One region of the Rhodococcus sp. RS1C4 genome, then DNA from elsewhere that is predicted to be linked to it. Evidence: riboswitches for the same ligand, from Rfam matches in the RefSeq annotation. Region 1 holds a riboswitch; the other holds the start of a gene.
What was found. A riboswitch is a leader RNA that binds a small molecule or an ion and turns the genes downstream of it on or off. The one in region 1 is predicted to bind S-adenosylmethionine.
Positions count from the first base shown of each region.

Region 1 (5,966 bases):
GACACCATGCAGCAACTGCTGGGCTGATCTCGAATCCTGTCGAACGAAGGGCTGCATCCTCATTCATCTCGCGGGGGATGCAGCCCTCTCCGACCGCAGATCGCGGGGGTTGTTGTCCCGGCTCGAACTGCGAATGCATCGACCTGACTCACCACGCTCTGGGTATGAGTTGTTACGGTCATGTTTCGAAGTTCTCACAAGAGGAGGCGGGGCGTGTCGACGCGCGACCAGATCGAAGCGATTTACCAGCAGGTCCTGACGCGTAACGCCGGCGAGCCCGAGTTTCATCAGGCAGCGGCCGAGGTGTTCGAGTCGCTGCAAGTCGTCCTCGAACACCGACCCGAATACGCCGACGCCGCACTGATCGAGCGCCTGTGCGAACCGGAACGGCAGATCATCTTCAGGGTCCCGTGGGTCGACGATTCCGGGTCCGTACACGTCAACCGCGGATTCCGAGTGCAGTACAACAGCGCGCTCGGACCGTACAAGGGCGGCCTGCGCTTTCACCCCAGCGTCAACCTCGGCATCGTCAAGTTCCTGGGCTTCGAGCAGATCTTCAAGAACTCACTTACCGGACTTCCCATCGGCGGCGGGAAAGGCGGCGCGGATTTCGATCCGAAAGGCCGATCCGACGCCGAGGTCATGCGCTTCTGTCAGTCGTTCATGACCGAGCTGCATCGTCACATCGGCGAATACACCGACGTGCCCGCCGGAGACATCGGCGTCGGCGGACGCGAAATCGGCTACCTGTTCGGCCAATACAAACGACTCACCAACTCGTACGAGTCGGGAGTGCTCACCGGCAAGGGAACGTCCTGGGGAGGGTCTCAGGTGCGGCGTGAGGCGACGGGATACGGTGCCGCCTACTTCGTTGCCGACATGCTGGAAACCCTCGGGACCTCGCTCGACGGCAAAACCGTGGTGGTCTCCGGCTCGGGCAACGTCGCGATCTACGCGATCGAGAAAGTACATCAGCTGGGCGGCAAGGTCGTTGCATGCTCGGATTCGTCGGGATACGTCGTCGATCCGAATGGAATCGATCTCGAACTACTCAAGGATCTCAAGGAAGTTCGACGCGAACGCATCAGCGCCTATTGCGACACCGTGAAGGCTGCGACATTCACGGCGGACGGGTCGATTTGGGACGTGGCGTGCGATGTCGCAATCCCGTCGGCAACACAGAACGAGCTCGATGCAGACGCGGCAAAAGTGTTGATCAACAACCAGGTGCGCGTCGTGGCCGAGGGTGCGAACATGCCTACCACTCCGGACGCAGTGCAGTTGTTCCGTGACGCCGGAGTTGCCTTCGCTCCAGGAAAGGCCGCCAATGCAGGCGGAGTCGCGACATCAGCACTCGAGATGCAGCAGAACGCATCTCGCGACTCGTGGAGCTTCCACTACACCGACGAACGTCTCGCGGCGATCATGAATGGAATTCACGCGCGGACCATCGAAACAGCAGCGGAATACGGCAAGCCCGGCGACTACGTGCACGGCGCCAACATCGCCGGATTCATTAAGGTCGCCGACGCAATGGTCGCCCTGGGAGTTGTCTGAGACTCGAACTGGCCGGTGATCCGGTGCCCGACGTCGACGAGACATCGCCAGCACCCGCCGTCCGTAGTCCGGGCGGCGATGAATGCGAAGGTGCGACACTTGACATCGTTCGAGTGCATTGTTTCCCTGACCGGCGGTGCGCGGTCGAAGGCAGCGCGCGACGGTCGCACACCGACCTGGCTGCTCTCGACCCGTCGCGACGACCTCGTTCGGCACCGAGTTCTCCCGACAACGGACAGCCTGGCCGCACAAGTGCCGACCGAGCGAGCGCGGCGTTGGCTCGGGATTCTGGAAAGCACAGAAGTAATAGCCTTCGCGATCGGGTTTTCGACGATCGCCGGGTGCGCGTTCGGACCTTGAGCGCTACCACGCCGTTCGCAGTGTGCGACTGGCGATCCAAGTGCAGTGGATCGCAAAAATAGACTTCTGATCCGCATCGACGCCGAGTATCCTCGGACGCAGGTTCAAGAGTGACAGTCAGCGGTACCTGGCCGACTGTCCGGCAACCCCGTCTCCATCGACAGGGGTGCCCCAGGGGAAGAACCGGCTCGACCGACGGCCGTCGGCGAGCAAGTCGATGGAGGTACCGAACCTCCGGGACGAGGTGAGTCATGTCTGATCCATTCGGACTTGCTGAGGCACAGGCGAAGTGGAACCCGATCCCGCCGGAACGCAGACGACGGTGGTGCCGGACCCTGCTCGACTACCCGCCGATCTGGTACGGGACCTTCGCGATGATCGCGACAAGGCAACACATCCTCGACGGCGGCTACACCAACATCGTCGCGTGGATCGATCTCGCCAAAAGAGCGGAAGCCGTTGGCTTCACCCCGGAGACGTGGCTGATCTTCCGGCAGAGTCTTCAGCGTGAGTACCTGATCGAGGACTTCCCGTCCCACCCGGCGAAACGGCTCGGCAACGGCGGGATCGAGTCCCTCGTCGTCGACCCGGAAGACTTCGCCGACTGGCCATGGATGTACGAGGCCGGATATCGAGCATCCGAGTCGACCGTCAGATCCCTCGCACGACCGGCCGACCTGTAGGTCACCGCGCTGCGGTGAAGCGGAACCGTTTCGATGGTCATTGCGTCTAACCTGTTGATCGACGTGATCGAGGGGGTCGGGTGCGTACACGAATAGCGGCATCAATGGCTGTAGCGGCACTGCTTGCCGGATGCAGCGGGGGTGTCGAAGGCAGTCCCGTCGCCGCTGAGCGCTGGGATCCGTGCAGCATCACCCCAGAAGCGGTGGACGCAACTGGGTTGGACAACTCCACCCGTCAGGAAGGATGGGGTCGCGGTATCGAGGTTCCGGACTGGGCGCGGTGCGTGTTCAGCGCTCCAGGGGGCGCGAATTCGCCCTACGGACTGAGCGTGATGTCATCGATTGAGCACACGCTCGACGAAGCCCGTGCCGACCCCTCTAATCGTGACGGCCGTGATCTAACAATCGGTGGTCGCGATGCCTACATGTACGTTACCGAGTTCGGTAATGCGCTCAGAGACTGCAAGATCGCTATCGATGTCCCGCCAGGCGTTGTGGTGTTCACTGCGCTGTATGAGATGGACGACGGCGTGGATGCCTGCGCAGTAGTGAAGAGGCACGTCAACGATCTGGAGTCTGCGGTTCCGGCCGCACCGAAGTAGGGGGCTCGATGAGTAATCCTGGAGAACCGGTCACCTATTGGAAGGCCCTGGCTGTTGCTGCAGACAACAATCAGTTGTATCTGAACGAGGAAGCTGCCCACGCCTGCTACGAAGCGTGCGACAAGTACATCGCAAAGTTGAAGGTGCATCAGAAAACTGCGAGGGATCTTCGGAACGTTACCGGCTGGGGTGACTTCAATATGGGACTTCACTTGCAGAAGGTTTTCGCCGACAAAGCCGATGGCGGCGAGAACAACATGGTCGACGTGTTGCAGAGTCATATCGACGTCGTCGAGGAAATGAAGATTGTCTTCAACAAGTTCTTCACTTCGACAAATGACGTGGACGAGGCAAACGCCGGAGGCATTCAAGTCGACGGGCCTAGGTAGCGTCAGACGGCACGGAAACGCAGCTTGGTCTCAACCGGTCAACGCGTCGGCTCGGTTGAAACTACGTGAGCTCCGGTGGGCGTTGTGGTGTGTGGGCTCAGGGTAGGGCGGCAGAATTCAGGCATTGACCTTGACGCTAGGTCATGGTTGAGACTGAAGGCATGCAGATAGGGCAACTCGCTACCGCGGCCGACACCACACCGAGAACGGTGCGTCACTACCACCGCCTCGGTCTCCTCGCCGAGCCTCAACGGCGCGGGAACGGCTACCGCGAGTACACGATGAACGATGTCGTTCGGCTCATGCGCATTCGCTGGCTCGCGACCAACGGCGTCCCGCTCGGATCGGTTGCCGCGGTTCTCGCGCGCGACGCCTCTGACATCGAGGGTGCTGACGACACAATCGCTGATCTACGCGACCTCGTCGCAGCACTCGAGGCCGAACGCGCCAAACTGACACAGCGGCTGATCAAGCTTTCCTCGATGGTCGACGACGTCGAGAGCGGTCGGCCGCTCTCCGCGCTCCCTCCGAAGGTCGCCGGACTGTTGGCCGGCGCTCTCGAATCCGCCCCGACGCCTGCGGTCCGCACAGCGCTCGAGCGAGAGCGTGACTTGCTCGAGGTACTCGCCATCTCGGGTAAGGCACCGCAGGAATTTCTGTCGTTCTACGCGGCGTCGATCGCCGACGACGAGCAGCGTTCCCGGTACGCCGAACTTCTGTCCGAATGGTCGAGTCTGGAGGGGAAGTCACTGGATTCGGCGGAACCGATGATCGAACGTTTGTCGCGTACGTTGATGGCCTGGTTCGAGGAGGCAGATCCATTCTCAAGCAGAGAATTCGACACCACACAGTCGGGTGAAACAGGCATGCCGATCCCACTCGACGCGATCATCCCCGACCCGGCTCAACGCGAGGTGGTCTCCCGAGTCCAACGTGCGCTCGTGAGCAAGTCAAGCTCTGTAAAGGGCGCCTCATGAAGGTATTAGCCTCGAAGAGTTTCCACCGATCCATGCAAGCGCTTGCAGCAACTGTCTTGGCTGTCGATGCGATCCTCCTGGCGACCGGAGTCCTCGGGCCAGGGCAGGCCGTGCTGTTGTTCGCCACCGTCGAACTTCCCTTGGCCATTATCGTGATGCTCGGTCTGATGACGACCTACCGGGCCCGCCGTCGCGACGGGGAGGATGCAAGAGCGGCGGTGGTCGCTACGGCCGAGAACTCGTCATTCTGGCCGATGATTCTGGCGGAGGTTCGCGCCTACACGTCTCTGTGGTTGTGGATCAGGGGCCGCGTAGCTGACGTCGAGCCGGGTGCGCTGGTGTTCCGGTCGAACCGCGGGACCATGACGCTACCGGCTGCCTTCGGCGTGGTCACCGTCGTAGAGATCTGTGTGCTTCATGTCGTTCTTCCATGGATGTGGCTGCGTATCGCACTCGCGGTGCTGTCAGTGTGGTCCTTGTTCGCGGTGTTCGGCTATCTGGCAATCCACCGAGTCCGTCCGCACTATTTGACCGACACTCATTTCGTTGTGCGGCAATCCGGTTCGACTATCGCCGCGATCGAGCGTTGCTCCATCGCGTCCGCAGCCCTGTCGCGGCGGTTCTGCGAAACCACCCCCATTGCCACAGAGAGCCGATTGCATCTTCCCAACGTCGACGGTACGAACGTCGATATTGTGCTTGCCCAATCGATTTCAGTTCGGTTACCAGCCTTGCTCCCAAAGCATCGCAAGGCCTCGTCCATCAGACGTATCAGCATGTATGTCGACGACCCCGCTGCACTGGTGACCGAACTACACCGAGGTGCAGCACCGTTTGCACGTCGCTGACAACGCGACACCCCGGAGCGGTCCTCTCCGCATTCGTTTGCGATGAAGGTTTCGAACTCGCCAGCCTTGCCTCGGCGACTTGGCCGGGTAATGCGCCGACCGGTTGAGACCATGCAGCGAAAGCGCGGCTCCGCGTCGGCTGATCTGAGTTCTCGCACAGGCTCAAGTTCCTCGCACAGGATGCAACGTGTGCGAGAAGCAACAACGTGTGCGAGAGATGCTCTGGCGACCACGTCTCCATTGACAGGGGGTGGCTCGAGGGCAGAGCCGGCTCGTGAAACCACCGTCGGCGAATTAGTCGTTGAGTGCGTGACACCTGGCCTGTTGGTGGAGCCCGACTGGAACCATTTCGATGGTCGCTGCGTCTAATCTGTTGATCGACGTGATCGAGGGGGTCGGGTGCGTACACGGATAGCGGCATCGATGGCTTTGTTGGGTCTGCTTGCCGGATGCGGTGGGGGTGTCGAGGGCAGTCCCGTGGCTGCTGAACGTTGGAATCCGTGCAGCATCACGCCAGAAGCAATCGCCGTAACGGGCTTGGATCCGGAAT
Region 1 is NZ_NOXZ01000035.1:34,244-40,209, forward strand. Features, by position in the region: gene CH289_RS18140 (DUF305 domain-containing protein) at 1-27, shown strand, start outside; gene gdhA (NADP-specific glutamate dehydrogenase) at 214-1,557, shown strand; SAM riboswitch class IV at 2,020-2,139, shown strand; gene CH289_RS18155 (mandelate racemase/muconate lactonizing protein) at 2,169-2,600, shown strand; gene CH289_RS18160 (DUF3558 family protein) at 2,705-3,202, shown strand; gene CH289_RS18165 (hypothetical protein) at 3,211-3,591, shown strand; gene CH289_RS18170 (MerR family transcriptional regulator) at 3,735-4,568, shown strand; gene CH289_RS18175 (hypothetical protein) at 4,565-5,416, shown strand; gene CH289_RS28795 (DUF3558 family protein) at 5,840-5,966, shown strand, end outside.

Region 2 (5,966 bases), on a different contig from region 1:
GGCGTAGAAGCGCAGCGGCGGGGCAGTTCCGGATGTTCCGGCGATGGTCAGCACGCCGCTGTCACGGATCGCCTGCGGAACCTTGGCTGCGATGTCGTCCACCTTGTCGGCGTGGACTCGGCCTTCCTGCTCCGGCGAGAGATCGAAGGTCTGACCTGTCTCGGTCACCACCTCGGATTCCGCCGCCGGCTCGCTGCATGCGGTGAGGGTCACGGCCGCAGCAGAGAGTGCAGACGCGAGGACAAGAAGTCCCCGGTTGAATCTGGGCATGGTTGTTCCTTGTGTTGTGTGGGTGTGGAGGTCTAGAGAACGTGCGCGAGAAAAGCTTTGGTGCGCGGTTCCTGTGGATTGTCGAGCAGTTCGGAAGGAGTGCCTCGTTCGACGACCTGCCCGGCATCCATGAAGACGACGGTGTCGGCGATTTCCTTGGCGAATCCGACCTCGTGGGTCACGATCACCAGGGTCGCGCCTTCACGGGCCAGTCCTCGGATGACTTCGAGTACCTCTCCGACCAGCTCGGGGTCGAGGGCCGACGTCGGTTCGTCGAACAGAATCACTTTGGGACGCAGAGCAAGTGCGCGTGCGATCGCCACACGCTGCTGCTGCCCGCCCGACAGGCGTCGTGGATAGTCGTGTGCCTTGTCCTTCAACCCGACGCGCTCGAGAAGGGCGAGCGCCTCGGGTTCCACGTCGGCACGCTTGCGCTTCTGCGCGGACACCGGAGCTTCGAGCACGTTCTCGAGAACGGTCAGGTGCGGAAACAGATTGAAGTTCTGGAACACGAAACCGATCTGCGAGCGCTGCTTCAGGATGTCCTTGTTGCTGAGCTCGTGCAGTTTGTTGCCCCGACGACGGTATCCGACGAGGTCGCCGTCGACACGGACCGTTCCCTGATCGACCTTCTCGAGGTGGTTGAGGCTGCGTAACAGCGTCGACTTGCCCGACCCGGAGGGACCGATGATCACCGTCACCTCACCGGGCCGGACGACGAGGTCGACACCCTTGAGGACCTCGAGTGGTCCGTAGGACTTGTGCACGCCCCGGACCTCGACGGCGTACTTGCTGTTCTCGGTGGGCGTGGTGGCGTCGAGCGTCGTCATCGCGTTGCTCCTCCGCGCGGCGGTGCGGTGATCTCGGCAACCCGCTTGCGAATCTTCTGGATCGGTGTCAGGGGAATGGTCCGCACCGCGCCTTTGGCGTAGTGCCGTTCGACGTAGAACTGCACGACGGACAGAACCGAGGTCAAGATGATGTACCAGACCGTCGCGACCATGAGCAACGGAACGACGCGGCCGTTACGGCCGTAAATGACCTGCACCTGGTAGAACAGCTCGGCGATCGCCATGACGGACACGATCGAGGTCCCCTTGAAGAGGCTGATCACCTCGTTCGCGGCATTCGGCAGGATGCCCCGCATCGCCTGTGGCAGAACGATCTTGAAGAACTCGCGCCGCTTCGGGATACCCAGCGCGGCAGCGGCTTCGAGTTGGCCCTGGTCCACCGAGATGATGCCGGCACGGACGATCTCGGCCGAGTACGCAGCCTGATGAAGAGCAAGACCGATGATCGCGGCCGTCGATCCACTGATGACGTTGTTGACGTTGAACTCGAAGAACGCAGGACCGAAGGGAATTCCGAGCGTCAATGTCTGATACAGGTACGCGATGTTGAACCAGAACAGAAGCTGCACGATCAGCGGAATGGACCTGAACGCCCAGATGTAGAACCACGAAATGACCTGCAGAACAGGGTTGTTGGACAACCGAGCGACAGCAAGACCGATACCGATCGCGAACCCGATCAGCGTGCCCCAGAACGTCAGCTGAATCGTCAACCACAGCGCGGACATGACCGACGCCGCCGTGAAGTACTGAGCGAACGTCGTCCAATCCCAGCCCGGGTTGGTGGCCAGACCGTGGACGAACTGCGCCACGAGTACGAGAACCACCACGCTGACGATCCAGCGCCACGGGTGCCATTTCTTGGCGACGATCAGATCTTCGTCGTCGACGGTCGGTTCTGCGGCGGCGGGCCGCGCGTCCAATTGAGTCACCGGATCCACCGGGTGTGAGCATGCATGATCGAAACCTTTGCCGAGGTAAGTAGAGCGAGGGGTGGTGCGATGCGGGTAGCGCGCTAGCTACAGCAGTACGTCGCGATACGGCACAGGTCGACGTGCAGACGACGCCACTCGGTCCGGTACAGCGGTGCGCTGTTCATGTGTCCTCCATCGGTCCTGGCGGTAGCACCCACACCTACCGTGAGGCAGGGGGTTGCTGCGACGTCGTAGAGCCAAGGTCTCTCGGTCGCTCTGGATGGTGACAGGAATGTATTCGCTCGATAGTGCAACCGTCAAGTCAGCGCAACCGATTTGTGCAGCGGCGCTTGACGTTAGGGTTCGAATCACCCTGATTTCAAACCTTGCATCCAGGAAGACGGATTATTCGGAGTGCGTTGCAATCGAACACTTGTTCGAGTACCTTCGAAGCCATGGGGAAGCCGGGGGGCATCGAAGAGCGGGTACGGAGCGAGGCCGACGCGGCTGCGCATATCCTCGACGGCCTTGCAGAGTCACGCAGGGCCGAAAACCGAGCTTCGGCCGAACTGATCCGCGGCCTGTACGCACTCGGAGAGTTCAGGCTGGCCACCGAGGCGGATATCCACAGCCAGGGCGGCGAAGCGGACGTGACACTCGCGCAGCGAGCCGTCGAATGCGAGGCCTCGGTGACTCTTGCTCTGTCGCGCACAGCGACTCGCGAGAGACTGATCGTGGGCAGGGAATTTGGAGGAGCGACTCCCGGCCATCCTCGACGCATTCAGAGCGGGCGACCTCGACTATCAACGGGTTCGCACCATCGCGCTCGTGCTGTCGAAAGCGAGCGACAACACCGTCCGCGGGATCGAAGCAGATGTTCTGGCCTCTGCACGTCGGTGCAGTATCCGTCGATTGCGCGAGCGCATCTGGGCGCACTGGTTCGACTACAACGAGGCCGAAGCACTGGCGGCACGCAAGGCAACAGAATCGGAAGAACCATGCGCATCGATCAAGCACGGCGCCGACGGAATGGCCACTCTGTTCGCAAAGATGACCGCTCTCGAAGGCGTGGAATGCAATTCGGTTCTCGACGAGATCGCAGGCACGGTGATGGTCCCGGGCAACGGTGTACCCGCGCGCAAGAACAAACGCACACGCACGCCCCGACCGACCGCCCCCACCGGCGATCCACCCGACGAGCTGTATGCACCCACGTGGTGGGAAACGTACATCGGTGAGTACAGCGAATACGGCGACGTGGCCGACACCGATCGGGCTGCCTACGTGCCGTCGCTCGGTGACATCGCGCGACTGACAGACCCCACGGCACGTGCCGACGCGATTTTCCTCCGAGAACGATTCCTCGAACATCGCGCAGTCGTGACCGCGCGTGAACGCTACCGGCCGCCGCCGTTCTGACGAACAGGCGGCACGACCGAATTCAACGCTGCGAGCGCAACCGAGGTGAACGCTCGCACCCCGACGTCGATGGCGACGTCGGGGTCGGGCGCGTACCAGGGGCTGTGACCGTTCGGCACCGGAACCCTGCTCGCCACTTCTTCCGCCAGACCGGTGCCGAAGTACCAATAGACAGACGGGACACCGAAACTGGTGCCGTATTCGCCGAAGTCCTCCGAACCGGTGACCGGGTCGACCACGGTGAAGCCGTGCTCGCCGAACTCGGTTTCGAGCGCCGATCGAACGGTCTCGAATGCGGCGACGTCGTTGACGTTCAGCGGGAAGTGCACCGTGTGCTCGAATTCGGGTTCTGCCTGGAGGCCGCTGGCCTGGGCTTCGGCAACGACGATTCGACGCACGGATCGCTCGATCAGAGACCGCACCTCCTCGGTGAACGACCGAGCGTTGACGGTGAACGTCAATTCGTCGGGAAGGATGTTGCTGACGGTGCCCGCATGAATCGTGCCCACCGATACCACCGCAGTCTCGTTCGGCGGAACCTCCCTGGACACGATGGTCTGCAAACGCAGGATCATCGACGCCGCCAGCACGACGAGATCGACGGTCTTGTGCGGACCGGCCGCATGCCCACCGTCGCCGCGCAGAGTTATCTGCCAGGTATCGGCAGCGGCTTGCAACACCGCGGGCCGTGACCCGACGGTGCCCGGAGCAAGTGCGCCGCTGGCATGCTGCCCGAGCACGATGTGCGGGGTCGGATGATCGTCGAAGATTCCCGACGCCAACTGCGCGCGTGCCCCCGATCCGACCTCCTCCGCAGGCTGGAAGATCGCGACGACGGTGCCCGACCACCGGTCCCGTACCGCCAGGAGCCTGTCGATCGTGCCGATCAGCGACGTGATGTGAACATCGTGGCCACAGGCATGCATCGCACCGGTAGTGCTCGCGTACGGAACGCCCGTCTGCTCCGCGATGGGCAGCGCATCTATGTCCGCGCGAAGGCCGACCACCGGCCCCGGCCCGTTCTCCAGCGTCGCGACGAGACCGGTCACGGTGTCCGACGTGGACACGTGAAGTCCGCGGCCGCGTAACTCGTCGGCGATCACGGCCGTAGTCCGTCTCTCCTGGAACGCCACCTCCGGCCAACGGTGGAAATCCTCGTACAGTTCGCGCAGTCGAGATGGCCGCACCGCCGCCAACGTCGTCATCCAGATCTCCCGTCGAGTGAAGACACTTCGGTCAGGAGGTTAGTTCCCGTACCTTCACATCTCCCTGAATTCGACGACAAGAGAAGTGCACAAGTGCATCGAAGGCCCACGAAGACAATGCTTTTCGCGCACTCGGTAAACTCAGAATCAGGCTGATTCTATTGCCGGTCTCGGTAGAGGCGCTGTCACCACTGAACACCGTTGCCCTACGCGGTCACCAGATGTTCACTCCATCATTAGACGCTCGATGATTCGAAACCTTCTCCGTGGTCTGCAGGAACGCCATCATCGGTTCATGGCCCCAACGACAACAGCATGGCAGTGGCAGTTGGACGCGGTTTGCCGTGGGCACGGCACCACCGAAGACTCCGCAGGCCCCGATCCGATCTCCGATGTGTTCTTCTCCCCGTCGGGCGAAGGCAGGACCGCACGGCGCCAGCGCGAGAACAGGGCGAAGGTGTTGTGCGAACAATGCCCGGTCATCGTTCAGTGCCGTCAGTTCGCCCTCGCGACCAACGAGCCGTTCGGAGTGTGGGGTGGAATGACCGCCCGCGAACGGGCCCTGCGGCGCACGGCACTGAAGAAAGCCGGCTAGATCGCACTTCCCGCGAGTGGAAAACGTCGCGAGTGGAAGACTGTAGGGGTGAGCGACAAGGACGAGCCCCAGCGTTGGACCTACCTGATGGACATGGACGGTGTGCTCGTCCACGAGGATCACCTCATACCCGGCGCCGACGCGTTCGTCGCGGAGCTGCAGGCGAACGAGATTCCGTTCATCGTGCTCACCAACAACTCGATCCGCACACCCCGCGACCTGCGCGCGAGGCTCGAACGCACCGGCCTGAACATCCCCGAGAAGTCCATCTGGACGTCGGCACTGGCGACGGCCAACTTCCTGGGGAACCAACGTCCCCGCGGCAGCGCGTACGTCGTCGGCGAATCAGGTCTGACGACGGCGCTGCACGACATCGGATACGTGCTCACCGACTCCAACCCGGACTACGTCGTGCTCGGTGAGACCCGCACCTACTCGTTCGAGGCCATCACCACCGCCATTCGCCTCGTCGAGAAGGGCGCTCGGTTCATCGCCACCAATCCCGACGCCACCGGGCCGTCGCGAGAAGGCTCCCTGCCCGCGACGGGGTCCGTCGCAGCCCTCATCACCAAGGCAACCGGCAAAGAGCCATACTACGTTGGGAAGCCGAACGCGCTGATGATGCGCTCGGCGCTGCGCGCCATCGGCGGTCACTCCGAAAGCACGCTGATGATCGGTGACCGCATGGACACCGACGTTCTCTCCGGACTCG
Region 2 is NZ_NOXZ01000027.1:4,818-10,783, reverse strand. Features, by position in the region: gene CH289_RS13275 (ABC transporter substrate-binding protein) at 1-270, opposite strand, end outside; gene CH289_RS13270 (amino acid ABC transporter ATP-binding protein) at 303-1,100, opposite strand; gene CH289_RS13265 (amino acid ABC transporter permease) at 1,097-2,062, opposite strand; SAM riboswitch class I at 2,225-2,322, opposite strand; gene CH289_RS13260 (DUF222 domain-containing protein) at 2,783-3,454, shown strand; gene CH289_RS13255 (amidohydrolase) at 3,433-4,659, opposite strand; gene CH289_RS13250 (WhiB family transcriptional regulator) at 4,955-5,254, shown strand; gene CH289_RS13245 (HAD-IIA family hydrolase) at 5,342-5,966, shown strand, end outside.
Region 2: linked by a shared signal. The riboswitch ahead of CH289_RS13265 (amino acid ABC transporter permease) and the one ahead of CH289_RS18155 (mandelate racemase/muconate lactonizing protein) in region 1 are both predicted to bind S-adenosylmethionine.